DNA from 4 places in the Hymenobacter endophyticus genome. Region 4 is predicted to be linked to each of the others. Evidence: riboswitches for the same ligand, from Rfam matches in the RefSeq annotation. Region 4 holds a riboswitch; each other region holds the start of a gene.
The links. A riboswitch is a leader RNA that binds a small molecule or an ion and turns the genes downstream of it on or off. The one in region 4 is predicted to bind S-adenosylmethionine.
Positions count from the first base shown of each region.

Region 1: another riboswitch for S-adenosylmethionine. It lies ahead of ROI90_RS16260 (SusC/RagA family TonB-linked outer membrane protein); the one in region 4 lies ahead of metH (methionine synthase).
Region 2: another riboswitch for S-adenosylmethionine. It lies ahead of ROI90_RS20175 (amino acid permease); the one in region 4 lies ahead of metH (methionine synthase).
Region 3: another riboswitch for S-adenosylmethionine. It lies ahead of ROI90_RS03750 (O-acetylhomoserine aminocarboxypropyltransferase/cysteine synthase family protein); the one in region 4 lies ahead of metH (methionine synthase).

Region 1 covers NZ_JAWDJT010000011.1:168,700-174,254, reverse strand. The annotation lists gene ROI90_RS16270 (DUF1572 family protein) at 1-223, opposite strand, end outside; gene ROI90_RS16265 (DUF5694 domain-containing protein) at 259-1,113, opposite strand; SAM riboswitch class I at 1,513-1,604, shown strand; gene ROI90_RS16260 (SusC/RagA family TonB-linked outer membrane protein) at 2,084-5,110, shown strand; gene ROI90_RS16255 (RagB/SusD family nutrient uptake outer membrane protein) at 5,250-5,555, shown strand, end outside.
Region 2 covers NZ_JAWDJT010000018.1:32,901-38,455, reverse strand. The annotation lists gene ROI90_RS20180 (CPBP family intramembrane glutamic endopeptidase) at 77-964, opposite strand; gene ROI90_RS20175 (amino acid permease) at 1,082-2,530, opposite strand; SAM riboswitch class I at 2,836-2,928, opposite strand; gene ROI90_RS20170 (hypothetical protein) at 3,287-3,754, shown strand; gene ROI90_RS20165 (EcsC family protein) at 3,899-4,633, opposite strand; gene ROI90_RS20160 (Gfo/Idh/MocA family protein) at 4,728-5,555, opposite strand, start outside.
Region 3 covers NZ_JAWDJT010000002.1:314,810-320,364, forward strand. The annotation lists gene ROI90_RS03735 (erythromycin esterase family protein) at 1-1,107, opposite strand, end outside; gene ROI90_RS03740 (lipocalin family protein) at 1,237-1,656, opposite strand; gene ROI90_RS03745 (LysM peptidoglycan-binding domain-containing protein) at 1,884-2,180, shown strand; SAM riboswitch class I at 2,537-2,650, shown strand; gene ROI90_RS03750 (O-acetylhomoserine aminocarboxypropyltransferase/cysteine synthase family protein) at 3,030-4,412, shown strand; gene metX (homoserine O-acetyltransferase MetX) at 4,702-5,555, shown strand, end outside.
Region 4 covers NZ_JAWDJT010000002.1:736,841-742,395, forward strand. The annotation lists gene ROI90_RS05570 (PA14 domain-containing protein) at 1-904, opposite strand, end outside; gene ROI90_RS05575 (hypothetical protein) at 1,125-1,256, shown strand; SAM riboswitch class I at 1,344-1,457, shown strand; gene metH (methionine synthase) at 1,531-5,259, shown strand; gene metF (methylenetetrahydrofolate reductase [NAD(P)H]) at 5,394-5,555, shown strand, end outside.

The sequences.
Region 1 (5,555 bases), on a different contig from region 4:
CTTCGCGCTGCCGCCAGGGTTTTTCGCCGTCGGTGGTCAGGAAATCGGTCCAGCGGGAGAGCATATTGCCCCACAGGTGCTTCACAATGGTAGCAATGCTGTTGCTCGCGGGGTTGGGCTGCCAGAACAAGGCCTCATCGGGGAGTTGGGCAAACGTCTGGGAGCCAAGCAGCTGGTAATAGGCAAACTGCTTGCGGGCACTGGTCAGAAAATCGGCATCCATCACGAAACGGGCATGAGGTACAACAATACGAACGGCTACTTCTTCAGGTACTTCCGCGACTCCACCACCCGAAACTCCGGGTCACTGGCGAAAATGCTTTGCAGGGAGCCAATGTGCGCCGCCCCAAACAGCGCCAGCACCCGCTTGGGCCGGGTTTGCAGGGCCTGCACCACCACGTTGGAGTAGATTTTATAGTCGCGGTTTTTGAACACCGAAATCAGCTCCGCCCCAATGTAGCGGGGGTTGATGAAAGCCGTGTCCACGGCCGCATCGGGGTTGGTGAAGCGGCTGTTTACCACCCGGGCCGGCGTCACGTAGCGCAGCCGGTACACCAGGTTGTACAGCTCTGGCTGGTTGATGGCGGCCAGGTAGCGGTACAGGGGCAGGCTACCACCCTCTAGTTCCGCCTTCAGGCTACTCGCTGCTTTGCTCAGCTCCTGCCCGGCCTGCTGGTATACCTCAATGTTCTGGCCGGTGCGCAAAATCCCCTGCGACGTACCGCCCGGAGCATTGGCGCAGTAAATGTTGGGTAGCTGCAGCTGCTTACCCAGCCGGAACGCCACCTGGTAAATCTCGCTGCGGCCGCCGGGCAGGGCGGCCAGAGCCAGCTTGTCTTGGCGGTACAGGGCGTAGAGGCTGTCGATGCGGGGCTGCTCCTCGGGCAGGGCTTCCACCACCAGCATATCGGGCTGGTATTTGGCAATGGCGGCCGTGAAGCGGCTGATATTCTGCTGTCCCTGGGGCGTCAGCACGTCGGTAGTGGGCTTGTCGGCTTTATAAATCTGGTTTAGATGGTCGCAGCCCACAATCATTACATCAGTAGCGGGTTTCTGGGCCAGGCTGGCATAAGAAAAGGCCCCAAACAGGAGGGTAAAGCAGGCTTTCTTCATGAATAAGAAGTAGATAATTGGCTGGAAGTGCGAGTTACACTCAATTGTCGATTTTTCAGCGGGAGGCCGATGCTTATGTCGGTAGTTGCCTAGGGTAGGCTGGGTGTAAGCAACACTTGGCGACACCCCGCATAGAGGACGCCTATTGCCCCACGAAACGTTGCCCGACTGTATCTGAGGCAGGATCATTCCGCAGAAAAATCAGCCCAACTAAACCGATAAAGCGGCCATTCGCAAACCACAGAATATAGCTTTAACGAGGCCGATAAGCGGCATTCTGGGCGTGGGTGACCTTGAATAGATGACGGGCAGAAGGCCGGCGTTGAAAATAAAAATTTGGTTTTTCGAAATACGCGCCAGTACATTTGCACCATCAATTCTTTACCCCACAAAGGATTGTTTTTATACAGAGGCGCGGAGAGACAGGCTCGATGAACCGCCGACAACCCCCGGAACATCCGGAACGGTGCCAAGTCCTGACCATATAAAAACAACAACGCCGTGAAGTCCTTCACCAGCACCCCCAGCAGTACCCGTACCCGCGCATCCGTACAGCATGGATGTTGTGGCCTGATGCGTGGCTCCGTCTGTATGCGGATGGTGGGCATGGGCTGCTAAGGCGTCGGGAATTTCCCTTTCTTGCTTTTTGCTTGCCGGTAGAGCAGAGCGGTAGCGCGCCATTGCTCTACGCAGTACCCGGGCCTAGTAGGCCCGCGGGGTTTTTCTGTGCGCCGACTGCTTCGGCCCCAGGATAGCCAGTTCCTCCCTACTTGCTCTCTCCGCAAACTGCTAGTTCCGCCGGCCCCTTGCCGGCCTGCTGGCCCCCGGCTGTGCACAAGCCAGGTGTAGGAGTGGAAGTTGTGCCCCCAGGGTTTTCGCCTTTTTGGTATTCACCTCCCGACGCGCCGGCGCGGCCCCTGAGTGGGCTGCTGTTATGGCTGCGCGTGCTCATCCCTTGCTTTTCCTGCATATGAAATCCTCTACCCTTCTGGCGGTGCCAGCAGTGGTGGCAGGCCTGGCCCCGGCGAGTTTCGCCCAGACGGCCGCCTCCCCCATCACCGGTACTATTGTGGATGCCACGGACCGCAGCCCGTTACCGGGCGTTACGGTGGTGGTCAAAGGCACCACCGTAGGTGCCTCTACCGGCCCCGACGGCACTTTTTCCCTGACCCTGCCGCCCGGCAGCAGCACCCTGACCATTAGCGCCATTGGCTACGAAAGCCAGACCGTGGATGCCTCCGCCGGCCCGGTGCGCGTGGCCCTCAAAGCTGATGTGAAGCAGCTCTCGGAAGTGGTGGTGACGGGCTACAGCGAGCAAAACCGCAAGACCCTGACCAGCGCCATCAGCTCGGTGAAGGGTGATGCGCTCAAGGACATTCCGGCGGCCAGCCCCGACCAGCTCCTGCAGGGCAAAGCGCCCGGCGTGCAGGTATCGGCCAACTCCGGGGTGCCGGGCGGCGGTATTTTTATCCGCATCCGGGGTAGCAACTCCGTGAATGCCAGCAACGACCCGCTGTACGTGGTGGATGGGGTGTTCATCAACAACACCAACCTAATTGCCACCGGCCTGGGCAACCAGGTTTCCAGCAACCCGCTGGCCGACATCAACCCCCAGGATATTGAGAGCATCGAAATCCTGAAGGACGCCAACGCCACGGCCATTTACGGCTCCCGCGGGGCCAATGGGGTGGTACTCATCACTACCAAGCGCGGCAAGGCCGGCGACAAAACCCGCATTACCTTCAACACCTACCACGCCTGGTCGGAGGCCCCCAAGCAGTATGACCTAGTAACGGGCCCGGAGCTGGCCCAGCTGGAAAATGAGCGGTTTTTGAATGACGGCGGCAACCCGACCCAGTTGCCCTACCGCCCAACGGCCGCCGGGGGGCGCGGCCTACCCGAGGAGCAACAAACCTACGACCGGCTTTCCGACGTGTTTCGGACGGCCCAGACCCAGAGCTACGAGCTGTCGGCGGCCGGGGGCTCGGCTAAAACGCAGTTCTACATCGGAGGCGGCTATTTCCGGCAGGAAAGCATTGCCCGGCCCACCAACTTCGACCGGTTTAGCCTGCGGGTGAACCTGGATAACTCCGTGACCGATAGGCTGCGCATTGGAACCAGTACGGCCCTCACGCGCACCCACCGCAACGTGAGCAGCAACGACAACAACCCGGTGGGCGTCATCAACTCGGCCCTGTTTCCGCGCACCAACCTGCCGATTTACAACCCCGATGGTACCTACGCCAAGTACGGCTCCTTCGATAACCACCAGGCCCTCATCGACAACCTGAACAATGATGCGGTGGGTTCGCGCGTCATCTCAAACGTGTACGGGCAGTACCAGCTGGGCAAGCACTTGACCTTGCGCAGCAGTTGGAGCATCGACTTCAACGACATGTACGAGAACAACTTTAACAACACGCTCATCCTGGCTGGGCAGCCCCGGGGCACGGCTACCTCCTTCCTCTCCCGTGACATAACCCTGCTCAACGAGCAGACCCTGAATTACTCGGTTGATTTCGGCGAGAACCACTCCCTGCAGGCCCTGGTGGGCAATACCATCCAGAAAAACACGTTCCAGCGCACCAGTCTGGCGGGCCAGCAGTTCCCCAGCAATGACCTGACCAGCATTGCCTCGGCGGCTACCCAAACGGGCTCCTCGTCCCGCTCCCAGGCGGGGCTGTTGTCGTTTTTCGGCAAGGCTACCTACAGCTTCAAGCAGCGCTACACCGCCGACGTGAGTTTGCGGGCTGACGCTTCCTCCCGCTTCGGGGCCGATAACCGCTGGGGCTATTTCCCGGCCGTGGGCTTGGGCTGGCGCCTAAGCGAGGAAGAATTTATCCGGAATCTGAACGTGTTTCAGGAGCTGAAGCTGCGCGGTAGCCTGGGCAAAACCGGCAACCAGGCCGGCATCAGCGACTTTGCCGCCCGCGGGCTGGTGCAGGGCGGGGCCAACTACCTCGACTTGCCCGGCACTACTCCCCTGCAACTCGCCAACCCCAACCTGAGCTGGGAAAGCACCCGGCAGTGGAACGTGGGCCTGGACGCGGCCGTGCTGCAAAACCGGCTGCTGCTGGAGCTGAACTACTACGACAAGTACACCTCGGGCCTGCTGCTGAACGTGCCGGTGCCGCGCAAAACGGGCTTTGCCTCAGTGGTGGAAAACTACGGGGCCGTGAGCAATAAGGGCGTTGAGGTGCAGCTGACCGCCAACTGGCTGCCCCGCACCTCGGCCGTGCAGTGGAGCACCACCGCCAACGTGGCCCGCAACGTGAACCGCATCGAGAAGCTGGCCGCACCCATTACCTCGGGCTCCCGCGACATTTTCCGGTTGCAGGAAGGCGCGCCGCTCTACTCCTTCTGGCTATACCACCAAACCGGCGTGAACCCCGAAACCGGCGACGCCCAGTACGAGGACGTGAACGGCGACGGGCAACTATCGGTGGCCGACCGACGGCTGGTGGGCAACGCTTGGCCCGACTACTTCGGGGGCCTCACCAACTCGGTGAGCTACAAAGGGCTGGATGTTGGCTTCACGCTGAACTTCGAGCAGGGAGCGAAAATCATGAACATGAACCGCTTCTTTCTGGTGCACGGCGGCACCCAGAGCAACATTGGCTACCTGCGCGAGCAGCTGGACCGCTGGCAGAAGCCTGGTGACCAAACCGACATTCCGCGCCTAACCACCAACCCGGCCAGCAACAACTACGGGGGCGTGGTGCAGAACCTGAGCGACCGGTACCTGGAAGACGGCTCCTTCCTGCGCCTGCGCACCCTTTCGCTGGGCTACACCGTGCCCCAGCAGCTCGTGAGCCGAGCCCGCCTCAACTCCCTGCGCGTGTACGTGCAGGCTGCCAACCTCTTCACCATCACGCCCTACTCCGGCCTCGACCCCGAGGTGAACTCCCAGAGTGGGGTGAGCAACACCAAAAACTTCGACTGGGCTACCGTGCCCCAACCCCGCACCTTTCAGGTGGGCCTTACGGTGGGCTTATAACCAAGACATAAGCCCGTCATGCTGAGCGCAGCCGAAGCATCTCTACCGCTTCGTCCACACGATTGAGTTAGCCCGCAGTAGAGATGCTTCGGCTGCGCTCAGCATGACATTACACTCTGTTTTTCAGAATCTGACTTCGATGAAATCTTCGCTATACCACTTGCTGTTTGCCGCCGTACTGGGTGCTTCTACCCTGAGTATTTCGGCTTGCAACGATTTGTTGGACCCAACGCCGGTGCAGCAGCTTCCCGACGACCAAGCCATTACTGATGCCAGCAGTGCCCGCTCCGCCACCATTGGCGTGTACGACCGGGTGCAGGCCTACTACCAGCTGAACTGGCCGGTGCTGGGCTTTCTGCCCGGCGAGAATGTGCGCTTTAACGGCACGCTGAACCAGTTTCTGCAGATTGACCAGAACCAGCTCAGCGCCGACAACGTGCTGATT
Region 2 (5,555 bases), on a different contig from region 4:
GCTTCAATGCCAAACCGCCCCACCGGAATGTTCCAATGGGGCGGTTCTCATTTTCGCGCAGAGTTTCACTGGCTATTTATATGCTGTCCGGTTGCAACTCGGCCGGTTGCGGGAGCTCGTCGACCGGCAAGTGGACCGGTGGCGGGGAGGTGGCACGCTGCACCATCCATAGCAAGCTCCACAACACCAGTGCGCTCAGCACCACTACCACGGTGTAGGCCCAGGGGTGACCAAAGGCGGCTACCTCGTCGGTGCCTTTACCTGCTTTCTGATACAACAGCGCATTAAACGCGAAGAAATTGTTAAGGAAGTGCACACCCATGCACAGCCACAGGGAGCGGGTGCGGTAATACAGCCAGCCCATCAGCAACCCCAGAAAGAATGTAGCTAGGCTTTGCGGCGGATTCATATGCATAACCCCGAAAACAAGGGCCGACTGGCCGATGGCAATCCAGGGACGGGTGGGGAAGTTGCGCAACAGCCCCTGCAATACCACTCCGCGCAGCAGCAGTTCTTCCAACACTGGCGCCGCCACGCACAGCATAAGAAACCCAACGACCGGCACTTTCATCAGTTCCCGGTAAGCTTCGCCGGAGGAGAACTTGGGCAGGTGCAGAAAATGAACCAGCGTCAGCACCATGTCAGCTGATACCACCAGCACCGGCAAGGCGAGCAGCAGCCAGCCGGGCACGTGGCCGTGCAGGTTGATACCGGGCCAGCGCACCTTCTGTTTCCACCAGAGAACCCCCAGCAAGCCAGCGTTGGTACCAACACCCATGAGCAGCAGCGTAACGGGCCGGGTCATACCCAGCAGCTTCTCTCCGACCAGTAAAATGGGCACCCCAACCAGCAACGACAGTAGCAGATACCACCCCAAAAAAGCCCAGCTTTCCTTGATAGTTGGATACACTGTAGCCGGCGGGCTGGGCGCCGCCACGGGCGCTTCGATAACAATAGATTCCACAGAAAAACTGAATAGAATGAGAGCCAAAGCTACGCGCAAGAAGCTCCGCAACGCAAACAGCCGAAACCTTACGGTCCCGGCTGCGGCAACAGGCTTACCTGCCAGCTTCTTTTCTTCCTATTCAGCTTTTGCCGGATTACCTAGCTTGCTGTGCTTGCGACCGTAGCCGAAGTAAATGGCCAGACCGATGGCCAGCCACACCGCCAGCCGCAGCCAGGTTTCCCAGGGCAACGACACCATCATCACCACGCAGGTGAGAATGCCCAGAATAGGTACCACCGGCACCCAGGGCGTACGGAAGCCGCGCGGGGCATCGGGCTCCCGCTTACGCATAATCAGAATACCCACGCACACCATCACAAAGGCCAGCAGCGTGCCAATGCTCGTCATTTCACCCACCACGGAAATGGGTACAAAGCCCGCAAACAGGGCAATGAACAGGCCCAGCAGCAAATTCGACTGTAGGGGCGTGCGGAAACGCTCATGAATGCGGGAGAACACCGGGGGCAGCAGGCCATCCTTAGCCATGCTGAAAAACACCCGGCTCTGGCCCAGCAAATCCACCAGAATCACGGAGGTATAGCCGATGATGATAGCCAGAATCACGGCCGAGGACAACCAGGCATAAGGCGTTTTCTCGATGGCAATGGCCACCGGGGCGGCGCTGTCTTTAAATTCGGTGTAGTTGGCCAAACCAGTCATTACGTGTCCGAACAGTACGAACAGCACGGTGCAAATTAGCAGGGAGCCAATGATACCGATGGGCATGTTGCGTTGCGGGTTCTTGGTTTCCTGCGCCATGGTGGCCACAATATCGAAGCCAATAAACACGAAAAATACCACCCCGGCCCCGCGCAAAATTCCGCTCCAGCCAAACTCCCCGAAGGTGCCGGTATTCTGCGGAATGTAGGGCTGATAGTTGGTAGGGTCGATGTACTGCCAGCCCAAGCCGATAAACACCAGCACCACGGCCACCTTCAGCGTGACGACCAGCGCATTAAACCAGGCTGAGCCCGAGGTACCCCGAATGATAATCATGGTGATGGCCAGCACGATGAGCATGGCCGGCACGTTCACGAAGCCGTGCACCTCGCTGCCATTGGCCAGCGTGGCCGTTTCAAACGGCGACATGACCAGCTGCGGGGGCAGGTTAATGCCATACTTACTGAGAAACTTAAGCAGGTACTGCGACCAGCTGATGGCCACCGTAGCGGCACCTACCGAGTACTCCAGCACCAAATCCCAGCCGATAATCCAGGCAAACAGCTCGCCCATGGTAGCGTAGGCGTAGGTATAGGCGGAGCCGGCTACTGGCACCATGGAGGCAAACTCGGCGTAGCACAGCGCCGAGAAGGCGCAGCCCACCGCCGCCACCACAAACGAAAGCGTAACGGCCGGGCCGGCGTTGTTGGCCGCCGCAATGCCAGTGAGTGAGAACAAGCCCGCCCCAATAATTACCCCAATGCCAATGGTAATGAGGTTGAAGCCGTTCAGGCTTCGTTTGAGCGTTCCGGCGCCGGTTTCGGCCGCCTCCTGCCGCAGCAGTTCCAGTGATTTTCTAAGCATAAAAAGGTACGCCGGACTTCGGCCCGGCAGGTCGTAAAAAAGAGGGAAGTAAGCAGTTGAAGCGGGCCGCACTACGCTGAAACCGGCGCGGCTGCGGGCGTCAGGCAACCAGCCCCAGACCCGGCTCCGGCATAGTACTAGCAGAGAATAGCGGGCGGGCACCTGGCGGCGCACACGCTCTGGGCTACGGGCTAGCTACAACAACGCGGGCTACAACAGGCTGCGGCCGTACCCAAGGGGCACAAAATGGCAGCAGAAACGGCAACACGGGCTGGTAAGCAGGGCAAAAAGCGCACGGCAACTTGTTTTTATATGGTCAGGAATTGGCACCGTTCCGCAGCTTGCGAGTGGTTGCCGACGCGTCATTGAGCCTGTCTCTCAGCGCCTCTGTATAAAAACAATCCTTCGGCTAGAAAGAATTGATGCTGCAAAGGTAAAGCCGGATTGCTGCCCCCGCAAACAGAGCAAAAAACGGCCTTCATGCGCAGCCGCTTTTCTAGTAGCTACTACGCCAGGCCCGGCTGGAAACCCTGCCTGCTGACGGTCATCTTATGCCACCTAAAGCCGTCTAAAAACCTGCGACGCAGGACTAAGACTGAGGTTTAATCGAAAAATTTAAATTTTTCCGGGAGGCTGTTTTACCCTGTTGGCACCAAAACTGGCACCGGACTTGCAAATGTTCCATCAGCCACCCGCTTGCCAGTCCGGACGGTGGCTGATTCCCGCTTTCAACTACAACTCCTTCACCATAGTCTCATGAAAAAGCTCCTCGTTCTTCTGACTGCCTTCTCCTTATCGGCCGCTGCGGCCTCGGCCCAAACCACTCCGGTGAAAGCCGCCCACGGCCAGCACCTAAAAGGAGGTAAAATGCGCGGCGACAAAACTGCCAAAACCCCTGAGCAGCGCGCCGACCACGCCGCCCAAAGCCTGACCAAAAAGCTCGGACTTTCGGCCACCCAAACCCAGCAGGTGCGCCAGCTGCACCTCTCCCGGGCCCAGCAGATGCAGGCCCACAAAGCCCAAGCAGGCACGGCCACCCCAGCTGACAAAAAGCAGCATCACGAGGCCATGAAGGCGGAGAAAGCCCAGTATGAAGCCCAGCTCAAGCAAATCCTGAGTGCCGACCAGTACGCCAAATACACCCAACTCCAGGCCGATAAAATGGCCAAGCACAAAGCGCACCGCCAGGGTATGAAGCCGGGCCTGAAACAAGGTAAGAGCTAGCCTCCCCTACTTTCTCTCTCCCAGCAGCCCCGATGGTTTCCGTCGGGGCTGTTTGTTGGTGAGGAGGCGTAGCCATGTTGCGTTGGAGCACAGCGAGGCTGCCTGGGGCCATTGATCCAGCGGCAACCACAAAGGGCCACGTTTTTACGCCTGATCCGGCAAACGGCCCTGCTCGGCAAACCAGCGCAGGCGGTAACACATAATGGCCGTTTCGCCGAGCTGCACAAGCAGGCGGTAGTTGGCCACCGCGCCCACGGCAGCCCCTATCACCGGCACCAGTTGGGCTAGTTTCGCCAAGTCAATATAGTCGCGGTACTCCTGCTGAAAGGTGCGCCAGTCGAATAATTCGGCTGTCACAGTGGCTGCCGTGGTGGGCCAGCCGGCGAGTTGCCGGTAGGTTTCGCGGCGGGTGTGCTGGCTGCTGAAGGCTAGTTGGAAGATATGCAGCAGATACAGCCGCTCGGGGAAGCTGCGTACATCGTGGCCGTACAGGGCGGCAATGTCAAACAGCAGTTTGAGCTTAATACTTAGCAGCAGCGGAAAATCGGCGAGGCCCAGCAGAAAGCCGCCTGCCCCGGTTACGCCGCCTTCCAGGGCCGCCGTGTTGCGGTAAGCCCGGATGCGCGCCCGTACCCGCTCTTCCCGCTCCTCCAGTGTACCCTCCTGCACCGGCCGCTGGGTGGTATGCTTGGAGCCAAACAGTACGCCCTGCACCATTTTCTGGATAGCCACGGTAATGGCCACGTGCACTTTTTCCGGCAGCAGCGCATTCAGCCGCGCCTGCACCCGCCGCGTTACGCGGTTCAACAACGTGGGCTTTTGCTGCATGCGGCGCTGCCAGGTGCGCAGTTCGGTTAGGGCCTGTGAGTCGGGGAGCATAATTTGGCTTATAAAGTGCAGGTAAACGTATTTCGTATCTCACCAAATATCTGGACAAAGGCACCCCTTTAAAGCTTTAGCATTATCATATTATTTATTTCAGCGCGTACATGCGCTCTATCATTTCCACCACTTTCAGGCCTTCCAGCGCATTGGTGGTGGCCTGACCGCGCTGGCGGAGAGTGTCCACCACGTTGTCGATGACGTGAACGTGATTGGCGGCGGAGCCTTGGTAGGTGCCGTACTGGTTGGCAGGATTGGTGGGCGGCAACTCGGGCAGGTGGTAGTCTCGCAGGTGACAGTACTCCACTTTATCCATATACTGCCCGCCGAGGCGCAGGCTGCCGTGCTCGGCTACCACAGTGAGGGAGCTTTCCAGGTTTCGGTCCCAGACGGCGGTGCTGTACTGTAGCGTACCGCTGCCCCCGCCTACTAGGTCAAACATAAGTAGGCCACTGTCCTCAAATTCGGTCAGGTGCTGGTGGTTGAAATTGCGGAAGCGGGCCGAGATATTGGTGATGTCACCAAAAACCCAGTACAGCAAATCCACGAAATGACTGAACTGCGTGAACAGGGTGCCGCCGTCCAGGGCCTGGGTGCCGTGCCAGCTGCCGGGTGTGTAATACCGCTCGTCGCGGTTCCAGAAACAGTTGAGCTGCACCAGATGTACTTGCCCGAGGCGGCCTTCGCTCACCACCTGCTTCAGCCAGGCCGCTGGGGGCGAGTAGCGGTTTTGCATCACCCCGAATACCAGCCGCCCGCTCTGCTGCGCGGTATCAACTACTGCCTGCGCATCAGTAGTGCGCAACGCCATAGGCTTCTCGATGACCACGTGCAGGCCCGCACGCAAGGCGTGCTGCGCCTGGGCCGCGTGCAGGCCGTTGGGAGTGGCTACGGTAAGCACTTCTGCGGCAGGCCCCTG
Region 3 (5,555 bases), 420 kb from region 4:
CAACTCGGCTTCCAGCGTACCGGGAGCCGGGACTGGAACGGGTTGCTGTTTGCCCCAGTACCCAAACCCGTGCGTGCCGCTACCCGCCACCGTGCTCAGCACGTACACGGCCTCTTCCCCCAGCGCGGCCTTCACCGCTTGGCCCATGGGCCGGAAACCCTTCAACTCCTCACTTTCCAAACCGGCCGTTTTGTTGGACAGGTGCCCGATGGCACCCCAGCAAATCACCTTTTCCTGGGGGTGGTTGCGCAGGTACCATAGCAGGTTATCGGCCATTTGAGCGTCGCGGGCGTTGCTGTCGGCGGCCTTAAACGTGGCCGAGTCTTTGGCGCCGGGGTCGTTACTCGCGTAGTCCTGGGCCAGGGCCTGCACACTCCGCAGCTGCTGCAGCCAGAAGCCGGCCCGCTCCCGGCGCTTGGCGTCCGGGCCAACAGCTACTTTATCCAATATTTTACGCGCCTTGCCAAGCTGCATCTTGAAGAAAACCAGCTGGTGCGAAGGAGGAAAAATGTTGTGCTCCCCCATAGTACTGATGCACTCATCCAGGTAGTCGTAGGCTATGTCGGAGCTGCCTTTTTCGGGCTTCAGGAAGGTTTCCAGCTCGTCCAGCATATCGTCGTGCCCCCAGCCCACCTGCGAGTCGAAGCCGGCTACGTGCAGCTTACCCTTGCCTAGCAGCGGCAGCAGCGCCTGAAACTCCCGGGTTTCCGTCCAGACCGGGTACACGGAAGCGGCAATGGCAGCCGGGACCGGAGTGCCCGCCTGAATTGCGCGCTCGGCCTGATCCAGCGGATACAGGCTGCTTTCGAACGCCACGGTGGTAAAGCCCATGCGCTCCGCCAGAAACCGGATCAACCGGACTTTGGCCTCCGTGGCCGTACCCACGCCATGCGTAGGCTCACCCAGCATGACTACCCGTGCCGGACCAATTTCCTGCCGTAAAAACTCCAGGTCACTTAAATCAGCATCTGTTGGGCTAATGGTGCGCACCGGGTATGTTTTGATTGGCGCAGCGGCCGCCGTAATACCGGGCGCATTTTGGGCCAGTAGCGGTCCGGCCAACACACTCAGCAAGCCACTCAGGGCCAGCATCCGAATAGAAAACATAGAAACAATAATATGTAGTGGGCCAGCAAGCTACATACTTCCGCTAACACGCATCAAAAAAGCCCTTCCGCACTGGGCAGAAGGGCTTTTTTAAGTTTTTTGGACTGCTATACAAACCTAACAGCGGGGTTATTCTTTTTCGAGCTTTAACTCGGCGCCGGTAGGAGCTTTTAGCGTCAGCTTGTCGTCGGTGAGGGTTACTACATCAAACGTGTTGCTTTGGGCCGCGCCGTCGGGGGTCATGGTGATTTTTTTACCGGCTTGGTCAAAGTCATACTTACCGTTTACGGCACCAGCGGCCGAGGTCATGTTGTACTGGCCGTTAGCGAAGAAGGTAATACGCTCATCTTCCTGCGCGTCAGTCTGTTTTACTTTGTCGCCGGTGGAGCTCAGCTCCTTATCGGTTTTCCATACTTTGCTTTGGGCACCATACAGCATATTTACGCCTTCTACTTTGCCCTCTTTGCTGCCGCAGGATGCAGCCGTGAAGAGAACCAACAATACCAGCAGGCTGGCCAGGAGGCGGAAGGGAGAGGTCAGGGTTTTCATGGGGAGAGTGGATAGGGTTAAGGATGTGGCAAACTCAACGGCGCAACGGCCGATAATGCGTCTAGTACGGAACCCCACCGCAAGATGTTTGCCCGGCAGATGCTTGCTTCAGTAGAATATAGTGCAGCTATAACCTAATGGCCGCCACGGCGTAAGAAGCATCTGACTGACTGCCAACCCGGCCGAATGTCGGTGCTTCCCCTCCCACTCTTAACGATTCTACTCCTATGGGACTGTTTGATTTTCTCTCGAACGACGGCGAAAAGAAACCCGTTGAGCCAGCCGCCAAACCTGCCGCCGGTGGTGCTACCGACTTTTTCGGCAACGCCAACCAGCCCGCCGCTACCGAAGGCGAAACCTATACCGTAGTAAGCGGTGATTCCCTTTCGAAAATTGCCCGCAATCACTACGGCGACGGCACCAAGTGGCACCAGATTTACGAGGCCAACAAGGCTATCATTGGCTCCGACCCCGACAAGATTGAAGTAGGCCAGGTGCTTACCCTGCCTAAAGCTTCCAGCTAAGGTTAATTCTTGAAAATATGCAAAAAGCCGCTCTTATAAGAGCGGCTTTTTTTTGTGTGCCAACGCTCCTGTTACTCGCAATAGCTCAGCTTGGCTGCTCACTGGAACTGTTGGCTTATACAGATCAGCTTAGTCACTTCTTTACTTCGCTCAGCACATCCACTTTAACTTATACTTTTTCTATTTTCTCATTACCAATATGTTATGCATAATTTTATGCATTTATAAAACCGCATTAGCCAGAAAAATAATTTCAGTCCTTTTCCCCGGCAATGCTTGCATATATCAAATCTTCGTTTATACCTTTGCATTACCAACTCGGTACTCCTCCGCTCGCGGCGGGGAAGTTCTCATAGGATTTATACAGAAGTGGCGAGAGAACAGGCTCCCTGACCCACTGGCAACCTTCGACCGCGCGAAAGGTGCCAATTCCTGCCCGACCAGCCATCCGGCGGCGGGGCATATAACCCAGGAGTACCATGGAAAACACCCTCGCTTTCGCCTTTTTAGCCCCTACCGCCTCAGCCGCCGTTGCGCCTGCTGTTCTGCCGTGGGGTTTTTGCGTTGCCCCGGCTGCCTCAGCCGCCACCGGCCGAATGCGAATGCGTTGCTGTAGCAGCGCGTGTTGTTGCTGTTGCTAGCCGCAAGCCCGACCCCGCAGCCCTCCTTCTTCCCAGCCTAGCTCCGGCCCGAGCCGAAGGTGCCCGCTGCTAGGCACTCGCCAGCCAGTCTATCCACTACCAGCTTCATCGTCAGCAACTTGACGTGAATGCCGTGGCCTTATCCTCCGTGGTGGCTCTCCCTTTCAGGTTCCCTTCCTACCCCAACGTCTTCAAACTTAGCCCTGCCATGTCCACGCAGAACTTCCACTTCGAGACCCTCCAACTCCACGCCGGCCAGCAGCCTGACCCTGTAACCGGCTCCCGCGCTGTGCCCATTCACCAGACTACCAGCTACGTGTTCAAGAATGCTGAGCACGGCGCTAACCTGTTTGCCCTGAAGGAGTTTGGCAACATTTATACTCGCCTGATGAACCCGACTACCGACGTGTTCGAGCAGCGGGTGGCGGCGCTGGAAGGCGGCGTGGCAGCTCTGGCGGTATCCTCGGGGCAGGCGGCGCAGTTCATTGCCCTCAACAACATTTTGCAGGCCGGCGACAATTTCGTGAGCACCACGCACCTGTATGGCGGCACTTATAACCAGTTCAAAGTGGCCTTCAAGCGTTTGGGCGTTGAAGTGCGCTTTGCTGACGGCGACCAGCCCGCCAAGTTCGAAGCCCTGATTGATGAGCACACCAAGGCTATTTACCTGGAAACCATTGGTAACCCCAGCTTTAGCATTCCGGATTTTGAGGCCATTGCTGCCATTGCCCGCAAGCACGATTTGCCGCTTATTGTGGACAACACCTTCGGGGCCGGCGGCTACCTGTTCCGCCCCCTGGAGCACGGGGCCAACATTGTGGTAGAATCGGCCACGAAGTGGATTGGCGGCCACGGCACCAGCGTGGGCGGCGTGATTGTGGACGGTGGCACCTACGACTTCGGTAACGGCAAATTCCCGCAGTTTACGGAGCCCTCCGACGGCTACCACGGCCTGATCTTCAACGACGTATTCGGCAAAAACGGCCCGTTTGGCAACATTGCCTTTATTATTCGGGCCCGGGTGGAGGGGCTGCGCGACTTTGGCCCCTCGCAAAGCCCATTTAACTCCTTCCTGCTGCTGCAGGGCCTGGAAACGTTGAGTCTGCGGGTGGAGCGCACCGTAGAAAACGCCTTGCGCGCGGCCACCTGGCTGGAGCAGCATCCGCAGGTGGAAGTCGTGAACTATCCTGGCCTGAAAAGCAGCCCCTACCACACCCTGGCTCAGAAGTACCTGAAGCGCGGCTACGGCGGAGTACTCACTTTTGCCATCAAAGGCTCCAAGGAAACGGCCACTCAGTTCATTGATAACCTGAAGCTGGTAAGCCACCTGGCCAACGTAGGCGACGCCAAAACGCTCATCATTCAGCCCTCGGCCACCACGCACCAGCAGCTTTCGGAGCAGGAGCAGCGCGCGGCCGGCGTGTCGCCCACGTTACTGCGCCTGTCGGTGGGCATTGAGCATTTTGAGGACATCCGGGCCGATTTGCAGCAGGCGTTTGACGCGGTACGCAACGCCGCCTCGCCCAATACTACTCAGGGCACCCTGCTGCCCGAGCCCGAAACGGAACACGCTGCACCGCTGGAAGTGTAAAACTTGAGAGGGGTTGAGGCCGCCGGAGGCAGGTGAGAGAGCCGCCGGAGGCACAACTTCCAGCACGCAGCGCGGGCACCCATTCCGGTTTTTGTGAGAGAGAAACCGGGAGTACCAGTGGTGTCCGCACCTAGCCGGGGCGGAGTCGGGTAGAATTCGACTCCGCCCGCGGGCTAATTTTTGATTTATGGTAGCTAGGTAAAATCAGAGCATCCTGTTTCCACAAGCTCAGCATGATGGCTTTTTAGCCCCATCCTACCCTACTGCATTCCTACAGCACTCCTATAAAATGCCTTCCGAAGATTTCCATGTGTTTCGTTTGCCCCGGCCACTGCGGCTGGAAAACGGGGCCGTGCTGCCGCACGTGGAGGTAACCTACCACACCTACGGGCAGTTGAGCCCCACCCGCGACAATGTGCTGTGGGTGTGCCATGCCCTCACAGCCAACTCCGACGTGCAGGAGTGGTGGCCCGGTTTGGTGGGTCCCGGTTGTCATTTCGATCCGAGCGAGTGGTTTATCGTGTGCGCCAACGTGCTGGGCTCCTGCTACGGCACCACTGGTCCGCTCACCCCCGACCCCACCCGTGGGGAAGCTGCCTACCAACAGTTTCCGCTTATTACCATCCGCGACATGGTGACGGTGCACGAAGCGCTGCGGGAACACCTGGCCCTGGCACGCATCCATACCTTGCTTGGGGGCTCCTTGGGCGGGCAGCAGGCCGTGGAATGGGCCGTGCAGCGCCCGGCCGTGTTTGAGAACCTGGTGCTGCTGGCCACCAGTGCCCGGCACTCGGCCTGGGGCGTTGCCTTCAACGAAGCGCAACGGCTGGCCATCTTCGCCGACCCAACCTATCAGCAGGCTACACCGGCGGGCGGGGCGGCGGGCTTGCGGGCCGCGCGGGCTGTGGCCTTACTCAGCTACCGCAGCCACGATGCCTACGGCAGCACCCAAACCGACCCGGAGGAGGCCAAAATCACCGATTTTTTGGCCAGCTCTTACCAGCGTTACCAGGGTGATAAGCTAGTAGCCCGCTTCGATGCCTACAGCTACGTGACGCTCAGCCACGCCATGGACTCGCACAACGTGGGGCGGGGCCGGGGCAGCGTGCAGGCGGCGCTGGGCCGCATCCGGGCCCGCACGCT
Region 4 (5,555 bases):
CTATTTCCAGCTGTAGCGCCGGCTGCTGCCGCAGGGTACGGGCCAGGGCGTTGAGTGTAGGGCGGGAGGCGGGCAGCAGGGAGGCCGTGCTCTGGGTGAAGTAGAGGTTGGGCAGTGTAACAGCTGCTCCTTTGCTCAGAGCAGCCAGGTTTTCCAACACCGCCGCCTGCGTATCAAGCGCTGCTACCGGCGCTGGAGCGGTAGGCAGGGTCAGCTGCCGGGGGCGGGTTTTCACGGCTCGCACAGGTGGGGCGGGGGCCATTCTGCGAGGAGGCGCTACGGATGCCAACGGGGCTGGTGTAGGGCGCACTACGGCCACTGGAGCAGCCACAACCGGCGGAGCAGCAGGCACGGGTACGGCCGTGGCTGGCAGGCGCTGGTAGAGGTAGCGCACCGGAATGGTTTGAGGCTCAGTAGCCCTTGGCGGCTGCCAGGCCAGCCGGGCCCGGGAGTCTCGGTCAATCTGGAAGTAGTCGACGCGCACCGGGTAATAGCGCCCGGCCATGAGGTGTACCCGCGCAGTGACTATGGCCACGGGCTGCCCGCGCCAGGAGCTCACCAGCCGCTTACCTCCCACCCACACGCGCATCCCATCATCGGTAGCCACCTGAAAAGTGTATGTGCCGGTGGTTGGCGCGTAGAGGTAGCCCGTCCAGCGCACCGAAAAGTGCTCCCCCGGTACGCCCGGCCCCGGCGGCACAAAATGGTCACCAGTGGGGCCAATTGTCCAGTTGAAGTCAATACCCGGGTCGGAGCGTAGGAGTACCGGCTTCTCAAAGTTTTGGCCCGCGTAATACTGTCCGCGCAGGCCGGTACCATCCGGCTGCTGGGCATAAGCCAGACCGGAGCAGCTCAGGAGCAGCAACAGCGCGCTGCCAATTCGTAGATGGTGCTTGTGGTGCATAGCTTCTGAAAGGTAGCAGCCTGAGGGAGTGTCCGTTTACAAATTCAACCAACCAGGGCAAGCCCTCAACCTATCGGCAGCTGGCTTGCACAATATCCGGCGTAGCATAACGCTGCCCCAACGGAATTTATGCGGCACCCTGCCCGGCAACCTCCGCTTGAACGCGGCCGTACCACTGTTACCGGCCGGAAGTCCATATAGCCCTGCCGCTGTACTAGTTATGCCTACCAAAAAAACCACCACCGCCCACACTACCGCCAAGAAAGAGGACCCCTGCTGGAAAGGCTACGAGCAAGCCGGCACCAAGAAAAAGGACGGCAAAACCGTACCCAACTGCATCAAAAAGGATTAGCTACTCTGCTAGTCCTTGCTTAGAGCCCGGCCGTGCAAACAGCCGGGCTTGTTGTTTTTAGCGGCTTGCGGTGTATCTTCGTCGTGTTACTTATCCAGAAAGACCGAGGGATTGGGCCCGATGACGTCTTAGCAACCTGAAATAAAACAAGGTGCTAACTCCCTTTTCAAGGCCTTTGCGGGTCTTGGAAGAAGATAAGTACGGAACCGGCCTCCGCGCCCGGCTCTTTCTGGATAGGCACTTTTCGCCGCTGATTTTCCTTAGAAGAGCCGATATGCCGACCGTTCTCCCCGCCCCTGCCCGCCCCGATTCCCCCCTCTACGACATCCTGCGCCAGCGCGTGCTGGTGCTGGACGGCGCCATGGGCACCATGATTCAGCGCCACCCGCTGACCGAGGCCGACTTCCGGGGCACCCGTTTCGCCGACCACTCGCATCCCTTGCGCGGCAACAACGACCTGCTCAGCCTCACCCGCCCCGACATCATCAAGGGTATTCACGCCGAGTACTTCGCCGCCGGGGCCGATATGGTGGAAACCAACACTTTCAGCGGCACCACCATTGCTCAGGCCGACTACTCCCTGGAGCACGTGGTGTACGAACTGAACTACGAGTCGGCGCGCCTGGCCAAGGAAGCTGCCGACGAGTTTACCGCTCAGAACCCCGCCAAGCCGCGCTTTGTGGCTGGTGCCATTGGGCCTACCAACCGCACCGCCTCTCTCTCGCCCGACGTAAACCGCCCCGGTTTTCGCGCCGTAACCTTCGATGAGTTGGCTACCGCCTACCACGAGCAGGTGCGCGGCCTGATTGACGGCGGCTCCGACGCGCTGCTCATCGAAACCATCTTCGACACGCTCAACGCCAAGGCGGCCCTGTACGCGGTGCAGAAGTTCTTCGACGAAGGCGGCCGGGTGGTGCCCGTCATGATTTCCGGTACCATTACCGATGCTTCGGGCCGCACGCTTTCCGGGCAGACGGTGGAGGCCTTCTGGAACTCCATCCGCCACCTGCCGCTGCTGAGCGTGGGGTTGAACTGCGCCCTTGGGGCCGACCAGCTTAAGGTGTACATCAAGGAACTGAGCCGCATTGCCGACGTGCACATTTCCGCTTACCCCAACGCCGGCTTGCCCAATGCCTTCGGTGGGTATGATGAGTCGGCGCAGGAATTTGCGGGCGTGGTGGAAGGCTATCTGTCTGACCGGCTCGTGACGGTGGTGGGCGGCTGTTGTGGCACCACGCCCCAGCACATTGCTGAACTGGCCCGCCTAGCTGAGAAATACGAGCCACGCCCCTTGCCGGAAGTGCCCCAGGCTACTCGGTTGAGTGGTTTGGAGCCCTTTGGCATCACCGGGGAAAGCCTGTTTGTGAACGTAGGCGAGCGGTGCAACGTGACGGGTAGCCGCGCCTTTGCCCGCCTCATCCGCACCGGCGCTTACGAGCAAGCCCTGCAAGTGGCCCGCGACCAGGTGGAAGGTGGCGCCCAAGTTATCGACGTGAACATGGACGAAGGTATGCTCGATTCGGAGCAGGCCATGACCACCTTCCTGAACCTGATTGCCTCGGAGCCCGACATTTCGCGGGTGCCGATTATGATTGACTCCTCGAAGTGGAGCGTGCTCGAAGCCGGCCTGAAGTGCGTGCAAGGCAAGAGCATCGTCAACTCGATTTCGCTGAAGGAAGGCGAGGAAGTGTTCAAGCAGCGTGCCCGCACCGTGCGCCAATACGGCGCGGCCATGGTGGTCATGGCCTTCGACGAAAACGGTCAGGCTGACTCCTACGAGAAGCGCATCGAAATCTGCCACCGCAGCTACGACATCCTGGTGAACGACGTCGGTTTCCCGCCCGAGGACATCATCTTCGACCCCAACATCCTGACCGTGGGCACCGGCATGGAGGAACACCGCAACTACGCGCTGGACTTCATTGAGGCCGTCCGCTGGATCAAGCAAAACCTGCCCGGCGCCCTCACCAGCGGCGGCGTCAGCAACATCAGCTTCTCGTACCGCGGCAACGATGTAGTGCGCGAAGCCATGCACTCGTCGTTCCTGTTCCACGCCATCCGGGCCGGCCTGGATATGGGCATCGTGAACCCCAGCCAGCTGGCCGTGTACGACGAAGTACCCAAGGACCTGCTGGAACTGGTGGAAGACGTGCTGCTCAACCGCCGCCCCGATGCCACCGAGCGCCTCGTGGACTTCGCCGACACGGTGAAGCAGAAAGACAAAGTGGAAGTGGTGGCCGACGCCTGGCGCAGTTTGCCGGTGAAGGAACGCCTGCAACACGCTCTGATAAAAGGCCTTACCGAATTTATCGACCAGGACACCGAGGAAGTGCGCCAGCAAGTAGGCCGGCCATTGGAGGTGATTGAAGGCCCGTTGATGGCTGGTATGAACGTGGTAGGTGACCTGTTTGGCGCCGGCAAGATGTTCTTGCCCCAGGTGGTGAAATCGGCGCGGGTGATGAAGAAAGCCGTGGCGTACCTGGAGCCCTACCTGCTGGCCGACAAGCAGAGCGGGGACCGGCAAACCGCCGGCAAGATTCTGCTGGCCACCGTGAAAGGCGACGTGCACGACATCGGCAAGAACATCGTGGGCGTGGTGCTGGCCTGCAACAACTTCGACATCGTGGACCTGGGCGTGATGGTGCCGCTGGAAACCATCCTCGACGAAGCGCAGAAGCAGCAAGTAGATGTCATCGGGTTGAGCGGCCTGATTACGCCGAGCCTGGATGAAATGGTGTACGTGGCGCAGGAAATGGAGAAGCGCGGCCTCAAAACCCCGCTGCTCATTGGCGGGGCTACCACCTCGCGCCTGCACGCCGCCGTGAAGATTGCGCCCAACTACAGCGGCCCCATCGTGCACGTCAACGACGCTTCCCGCTCGGTGGGTGTGGCGGCGGCGCTGTTGGGTTCGGCTGATGTCGAGTACGCCCGCACCGTGCGTGAGGAGTACCGCCAGCTCCGTGAAGACTACGCCGGCCGCCAGCGCGACAAAAACTACCTCACCATTGAGGCCGCCCGCGAGAATGGCTTCAAGGCTGATTGGGAAACCACGCCCATCGTGAAGCCGACCTTCTTGGGCACCAAAGCCCTGGAAGACTACGACTTGGCCGAGCTAGCCGAGTACATCGACTGGACGCCGTTCTTCCAGACCTGGGAATTGAAAGGCCGCTACCCGCGCATCCTCACCGATGAAAACGTGGGCGAAGCCGCCACTCAGCTCTTCAACGACGCCCAAAAGATGCTCAAGCAAATCATCGACGAGAAGCAGCTCACGGCCCGCGCCGTGCTCGGTTTCTGGCCCGCCAATACCGTCGGCTACGATACGGTGCAAGTATTCAAGGATGATACCCGCCAGGAAGTAGCCACCGAGTTTTTCACCCTGCGTCAGCAGAGCGAAAAAGCCGCCGGTGTGCCTAACCTCGCCTTCTCCGACTTCGTGGCGCCGCGGGAAACCGGCCGCGCCGACTACATCGGCGGCTTTGCCGTGACGGCCGGTATTGGCATCGAGAAGCACCTAGAAAAGTTCGAGGCCGAGCACGATGACTACTCCAGCATCATGATGAAGGCCCTGGCCGACCGCCTGGCGGAGGCCTTTGCTGAACGCCTGCACCAGCGGGTACGGGAGGAGTTCTGGGGCTACGACCCGGCCGAAAACCTGTCTAACGAAGACCTCATTCAAGAGAAATACAAAGGCGTGCGGCCCGCGCCCGGCTACCCCGGCTGCCCCGACCACACCGAGAAAATCACCCTGTTTGAGCTGCTCGACGCTTCAACCCAAACCGGCATCCGCCTCACCGAAAATTTGGCCATGTACCCGGCCTCCTCGGTGAGCGGCCTGTACTACGCCCACCCCGACTCGCGCTACTTCGGCCTCGGCCGCATCGGCCAGGACCAGGTAGCCGACATAGCCGCGCGCAAGAACATGCCCCTGCCGGAGCTGGAACGCTGGCTGATGCCCAACCTGAACTACGAGCCCAGCAGCGTGCCCGTAACGGCGCTGTAGTCCTCACAAGCCAGGGCCAAAGCTTTGGGCTATATAGGGCCCGCTGTGCTACCTCAATCCTTTTCAGTCTTTACCAGCTCGCTGCATAGCCTAGGGCTTTAGCCCTGGGCCCATTGACCACCGGGCCGACGTGTATGAAAGTAACCGAACACCTGACCCGTGCTGAGGGCAAAACGCTGTTTTCCTTTGAGGTGCTGCCGCCCAAAAAGGGCGAAAATATTCAGAACCTGTTTTCGAATATTGAGCCTCTAATGGAGTTCAAACCGCCGTTTATTGATGTCACCTACCACCGCGAG